One region of the Clostridium subterminale genome, then DNA from elsewhere that is predicted to be linked to it. Evidence: riboswitches for the same ligand, from Rfam matches in the RefSeq annotation. Region 1 holds a riboswitch; the other holds the start of a gene.
What was found. Region 1 has a riboswitch for thiamine pyrophosphate ahead of thiC (phosphomethylpyrimidine synthase ThiC). Riboswitches for the same ligand answer to the same signal wherever they lie in the genome.

Region 2: it holds a riboswitch for thiamine pyrophosphate, as region 1 does, so the genes downstream of both, thiT (energy-coupled thiamine transporter ThiT) here and thiC (phosphomethylpyrimidine synthase ThiC) in region 1, are expected to answer to the same signal.

The regions. Positions count from the first base shown of each region.
Region 1 covers NZ_BAAACI010000006.1:597,963-601,183, reverse strand. The annotation lists gene ABDZ93_RS11755 (tetratricopeptide repeat-containing diguanylate cyclase) at 1-16, shown strand, start outside; gene thiC (phosphomethylpyrimidine synthase ThiC) at 160-1,473, opposite strand; TPP riboswitch at 1,671-1,772, opposite strand; gene ABDZ93_RS11745 (hypothetical protein) at 2,185-2,619, shown strand; gene ABDZ93_RS11740 (threonine/serine exporter family protein) at 2,708-3,157, opposite strand; gene ABDZ93_RS11735 (threonine/serine exporter family protein) at 3,193-3,221, opposite strand, start outside.
Region 2 covers NZ_BAAACI010000002.1:274,507-277,727, forward strand. The annotation lists gene ABDZ93_RS07175 (C40 family peptidase) at 1-548, shown strand, start outside; gene ABDZ93_RS07180 (cold-shock protein) at 749-949, shown strand; TPP riboswitch at 1,087-1,182, shown strand; gene thiT (energy-coupled thiamine transporter ThiT) at 1,433-2,080, shown strand; gene ABDZ93_RS07190 (YhfM domain-containing protein) at 2,164-2,970, opposite strand; gene ABDZ93_RS07195 (hypothetical protein) at 3,064-3,221, opposite strand, start outside.

The DNA of each region.
Region 1 (3,221 bases):
TTCAAATATATATTAATAGTATAAACTTTAAAGTAATTATTCTTTATAGTATTAAATCTATCTAACATAAAGATATATATAAAAAAGGACAACCTTAAAATCACTAGCTTTCAAATACTAATGAAAGCTTAATTTTTAAGACTGTCCTTTTATTAATTATTAATCGTCTTCTCTTAAAAGATTAATATCTTTTCCACTTAGAATCTTATTCATATTTCTCATTGAGCACATTTTACCACACATAGTGCAACTATCTTCATGATGTGGTGTAGACTCTTTCCTATATCTCCTTGGTTTTTCCTCATCTATAGCTAAAGTAAACATCTTTTCCCAATTAAGTTCTTGTCTTGCCTTACTCATTTCGTTATCCCACTGTCTTGATCCTTTAATTCCTTTGGCAATATCTGCTGCATGCGCTGCTATCTTAGCTGCCACTATACCTTCCTTCATATCGTCTAAATTTGGAAGTCTTAAATGCTCTGCTGGAGTTACATAGCATAAAAAGTCTGCTCCATAGCTTGCTGCAATAGCTCCACCAATGGCAGAAGTTATATGATCATAGCCCGGAGCTACATCTGTAACCAAAGGTCCTAAAACATAGAATGGTGCTCCATGGCAAAGTCTCTTTTGAAGTAACATATTAGCTTCAATTTCATTTATTGCCATATGTCCTGGACCTTCAATTATAACTTGTACATTTCTCTTCCACGCCCTTTTAGTAAGCTCCCCCAGTACCATAAGTTCCTTAATTTGTGAAGCATCTGTGGCATCAGCTATTGAGCCTGGTCTACATGCATCTCCTAAGCTTAAAGTTAAATCATATTTTTCACATATATCTAAAAGTCTATCAAAATACTCATAGAATGGGTTTTCTCTTTGATTTAATTCCATCCAAGCAAATAAAAGAGATCCTCCCCTTGAAACTATATTAGTAAGCCTCTTATTTCTTTTAAAAGTATTTATAGTTTCCCTATTTAATCCAGCATGGATAGTTACAAAGTCTACTCCATCTTGTGCATGCTTTTCTACCACTGTAAAGAATTCGTCTACAGATATGTCCTTAAGTTCCTTATCATAAAAACCAACTACATCATACATTGGTACTGTTCCAATCATGGCTGTTGACATCTCTACTAATTTTTCTCTAAACTTTGCAGTCTTTCCATAGTTAGAAAGATCCATAATAGCTTCTGCTTTCATATCTAAGGCAACCTTTACCTTTTCCATTTCTTTATCTATGTCGTCACAGTCCTTAGATATACCTAAATTTACATTTATTTTAGTTTTAAGTCCTTGTCCTACTCCCTGTGGTACAAGAGATTTATGATTTTTATTAGCAGGTATAGCTATCTTTCCTTTCGCTACTAAAGCTCTTAACTCTTGAACATCCATATTCTCTGACTTAGCAACAATATCCATCTCTCTTGTTACAATGCCTTTTTTAGCAGCATCCATTTGTGTTGTAAAATTCATACTTTTTCCTCCTTAAGTACAATAATTATTTAATTTAATAATATAGCGCCTTTATTTAGGAGAAAATAATTGCTTATATATTATTTATAAAAATTTTTATTTGATTTTATGCAAAAAATAAAGACTTACATAAGGTAAGCCTTTGGTTGAATTCATAAAATAAATATTTATAAATATCTTTATAAATAAGCTATTATTGAAATCTTTTAAAGCTTTCCTTCGATGGCATTATCCACATCAGGTTCAAGGGTTAAAGCAATTATTGCTTCTCTCAGCATTAGGCACCCCTAGCTAAATAATTATTAAATTAACTTCATTATAACATAAAAACAATAATTTTCAAATTTACTTTTTATCCGATGACTACCCGCTCTAATACTCTCATCTTCTTCAAAGTGGGAGTAAAGAGCGGCTACGTCCCTGGATAACGATTTTCCCTAAAGGACAACGACTTCTAAGTATCGAATAAATTGATACTTAGAATTCTGTTAGTAAGCTTCAAAGAAGCTAAGAACTGTGTTTATCTATAATTATCCACATTTGAAATGGAAAATTTTTAATAACATATTTTTTTCTTTCTAGGGATAAACTAAGGTAGAGTTTTCTTAAACCCTTTATTTTTCAATAGGTTATCCTTATTCTTGTTGTTCTTATCAAATTTACTCATACTTAAAAATTTAAGTAAATACTTTAAAAGGACGGTGTATTGCAATGAAAAAATCTTTAATTATGCTAACATTAGCTGGTACCATCATGGCTTCTTCTACTGCAGTCTTTGGATATGATAATATAGCAATGAATTCTAATAGTGAAAAAATGACTACTATCGAGACTCCAGCAGAAAAATCTAAGGATGCAAAACCCGCTGAAGACAAGAAAGCAACTATGACTGAGGAAGAAGATAATATAAAAAAATCAGATGAAAAGAAACAAACTATAAGTGAGTCTATGCCTGAAGAGGAAAAAGCTCCTAAACAAGAAGAAAAGAAACCAACTTTAAATGAAACTGATGAGAAAAAACAACGAGATACAAAAACTCCTGAAGCTAAGGATGAAAAGACTTCTGGTAAACATATGAAAAAACCAGAGTGTGAAAATAAGTGTAGCCCTGAAGACAATAAGTCCAGCGAAAAGAAAGCTCAATAATCAAGTATAAATTTAATTTGAACTTGATTTTAATATAGGCTATGTTTTAAAACAAGTTTAAAACATAGCCTAAATATTTATTTTAATTTTAAGATATTCTTTTTCCTTGTATATCTCTTTGAATTTTAATAAAGAATTTGTAGGTAGTTGAAGATAGCATCATTCCAAAGGCAATAGCTCCACCTACTATAATAGTTTTCATTGCACTGCTATAAGCAAGGTCATAATTTTGATCTACTATATATAATACTGTATTATAAGCCATAACTCCTGGTACTAACGGAAATATTCCTGGTATAGAAAACTGCATACTTGGAGCTTTTAACTTTCTTGCCATTACTTCACTATAAACCCCTACTACAAATGCTCCCATGAAAGTAGCTATGGTTACACTACCTCCATAATTAAATATTATTAAATATGTTATCCATGCAAAAGTTCCTGAAACTCCTGCCCAAACTAATTTTTTTCTATCTATATTAAATAATATTGCCGGAAACACACTCCCAAGAAACGCCAAAACAATTTGTTTAATCATTACGCAGCCTCTACTTTCACTTAAATATATTTTCTCTAAAAAATTCCTAGAAAATTTCTAAAGG
Region 2 (3,221 bases), on a different contig from region 1:
CAGTAAGATATGGTAGTAAGCTACCTATAATTTCTTATACTAATGGTTGGTATAATGTTAAGGTGGGTAATACTACTGGATACATTAGTTGTGACTATGTAACCATAGCTGATGAAAATCAATCATCAAATCCTATAGTAAAGGAAACTCCTCTTATACAAAGCAATTATACTGGAGAAGATATAGTTGCTAAAGCTGAAGAATACCTTGGAGTTCCATACCTTTGGGGTGGATTTACCCCTGTAGGCTTTGATTGTTCTGGGCTTGCTCAATATGTGTACAAGCAACTAGGAATATACATAGAAAGATCTACATACTATCAAGTACATCAAGGTATCATCGTTGATCGTAATCAATTAAAACCTGGGGATTTAATTTTCTTTACTACTAACGATGATGATCCTAATGATATATCTCACGTAGGAATCTATACGGGTAATGATTTATTTATCCAAGCTCCTAAGCCTGGTGACTGCGTAAGAGTTTCTAATTTAAATTCTGCTTATTATAGTAATAGATATTATATTGCTAAACGTATAATAAAATAGTATAAAAAGTTTCAAATTGAGAACACTATAATTAATATCTAAGAAGTTAGATATGGTCAAATATTTTGAAAGGAGATTCCGTGCTTATCTTAGTAATACTAAGATTTAATGCCCTCGAGTACACGACCAACAGGAGTAGCACCGCAAAACTGAGTATGTTGAAAAGGGTGCAACTATTAAAGTTGCTTAACGGAGATTATATGGAAGTAGGAACAGTAAAATGGTTTAATAGTGAAAAAGGGTTTGGCTTTATATCTATGGAAGGTCATGAAGATGTATTTGTACATTTCTCTGCTGTAATGGGAGATGGCTATAAGGTTCTTGATGAAGGACAAAAGGTTCAATTTGAGATAGTTAGTGGGGATAGAGGCCCTCAAGCAGCAAATGTTACAAAAATATAGATATATATTTTAAAGAAATATGTATTATTCATCATTATAGAGACACGACTTTATTCGTAGTCTCTATTTTATTTTATATAATCAACCCATGTTGAACTATAAAACTATGTATGATATTATGATTATATAAAATAATATTATTGTGCTAGGGGTGCTACGGCTGAGAAATGATTTTTCATTACCCTTTACCTGACCTAGATAATGCTAGCGTAGGGAAGCGATTAATAAGCTTAAGTTAATACTTAGTTATTTAGCCGTGTTCTTACGAACATGGCTTTTTTTATAAACAGAGTTCTTTGCTTCAGAGGGAGTTTTTACTCCCTCTGAAGGTTAGAAATCGTTATCCAGGGTCGTAGCCGCTCTTTGCTCCCACTTTGAAGAAGATGGGAGTATTAAAGCGGGTAGTCATCGGATAAAGTAATAAGACAATACTTCAGCTTCAACATTAGTCCTTAGCACTACTTAATTAAAGGAGGACTCTTTATGGAAATCTTAGAAAATATCAAAAATATTCTAGCTAGTTGGACAACTATTGCCACCTTATTTGGTGTCCTGATTCTATTTTGTGTGTTTATAAAAATTAAGCATATCAAATTTACTTCTAGATTAACAGCTCATATAGCACTAGCAGTTGCAATGTCTATAATTCTTCAATTTTTTAAATTTTTCGAATTTCCTTATGGTGGAAGTGCAACTCTTGCTAGTATGTTACCTATAATATTAATATCCTTAATTTATGGACCTACTATAGGAATGTTCACCGGTTTTGTGTATGGTATATTAAATTTTATTATAGGACCTGCATATATACTGCACCCTATCCAAGTTCTTTTTGACTATACTCTTCCTTTTATGGCAATTGGGCTTTCTGGTTTTTTTAAGAATAACAAGTTCTTAGCTATAGTAGTAGCTTTCTTTGTGAGATTTATATTCCACTACATAGCCGGAATAATTTTCTGGGGAAGCTATGCTGCTGAATATCACTTAACTCCAGCAGTATATTCACTAGTATATAATGGTCCTTACATTCTTATAGATTGTTTAATTTGCATAGCAGTATGCTCAGTTATAAATTTAAATAGTCTTACAAAACGATTAGCTCCATATATTAAGAATTCTACATTAGACTAATTTTAAAAGGCTATAGCATGATCATTAAAGAATTATCATGCTATAGCCTTTTCATTATCATATTTATTTCTTTATCTTATCTTTTAGAACCCTTCCGGCTTTTCTTCACTTATGTTAAACTTCCATTCTCCATGTTCATAAACGTTATTTATATAATAGCTAATTGATGAAGCATTCTCAGCCTTTTCAAATGTAACAATACCTTTATATTTTTTAGAAGTATATCCTTCTGTTTTTATACTCATAACTACATTAAAGTCATCCTTGCTAACAGAATCATCCATAAATGTTACTGAGTTAAGTTTATTTGCTTTTTTTCTAAACTCTTCAATTTCTGTGGATATCTGAAAACGTGCAGCCATATTATCACTAAAGATATTAATTCCAACCTTCCCTGCATCTTTATTAGCTGATACATACTTATCTATACAACTTAAAATAGACGTATAATACACATACTTAAAGTCGATAGGTTTTCTTATGTTCGCAAAGTTCTTTATAATGTCATTATCTAGTCTCTTAGAAACAATATATTTGTTATCATCATTATAAAAATTTGCCCCGTCTTTTTTATCAAGACCAGCTACATAATTAAAAGTTTTAACATCCGTTGGACTCTCGTATATCTCCAAAGTATAGTCTGGATCTAAAGTTGATTTTTCCTCAACTACACTTGCACTGGATAATATACTATATATATCATTTATTACATCTTCATCAGTAACAGTAAACTTATAACTTTTATCTCTAGTACTCTGAATTGTAACCTTCATAATATTTCTTTCTTGCATATAATTAAAATCACTATTTCCTCTTATACCACAAGCGGAAATTAATAATGATGCTATTACTAATAATATAATTACTAAATTTCTTTTTATTCTTCTCACCTTTGACCTCCACTTGAAAAATTTCAATAATTTTTCATTCTTTATCTTATGTTTTATTATAATAGTTGTTATGCATTAAATCAAATAACTCTTTTACTTTTCAAAGGAAAAAGTTTCAACTATATTTTGAAACACCACTTGTGTATTTTCTCTAGTTTTTTTATCACTAATTATAAATGTTATTTTAGCTACATAATCATCATATGGAACATAATACTCATAGGTTCTTTTTATGTTATCTTTACTACTCT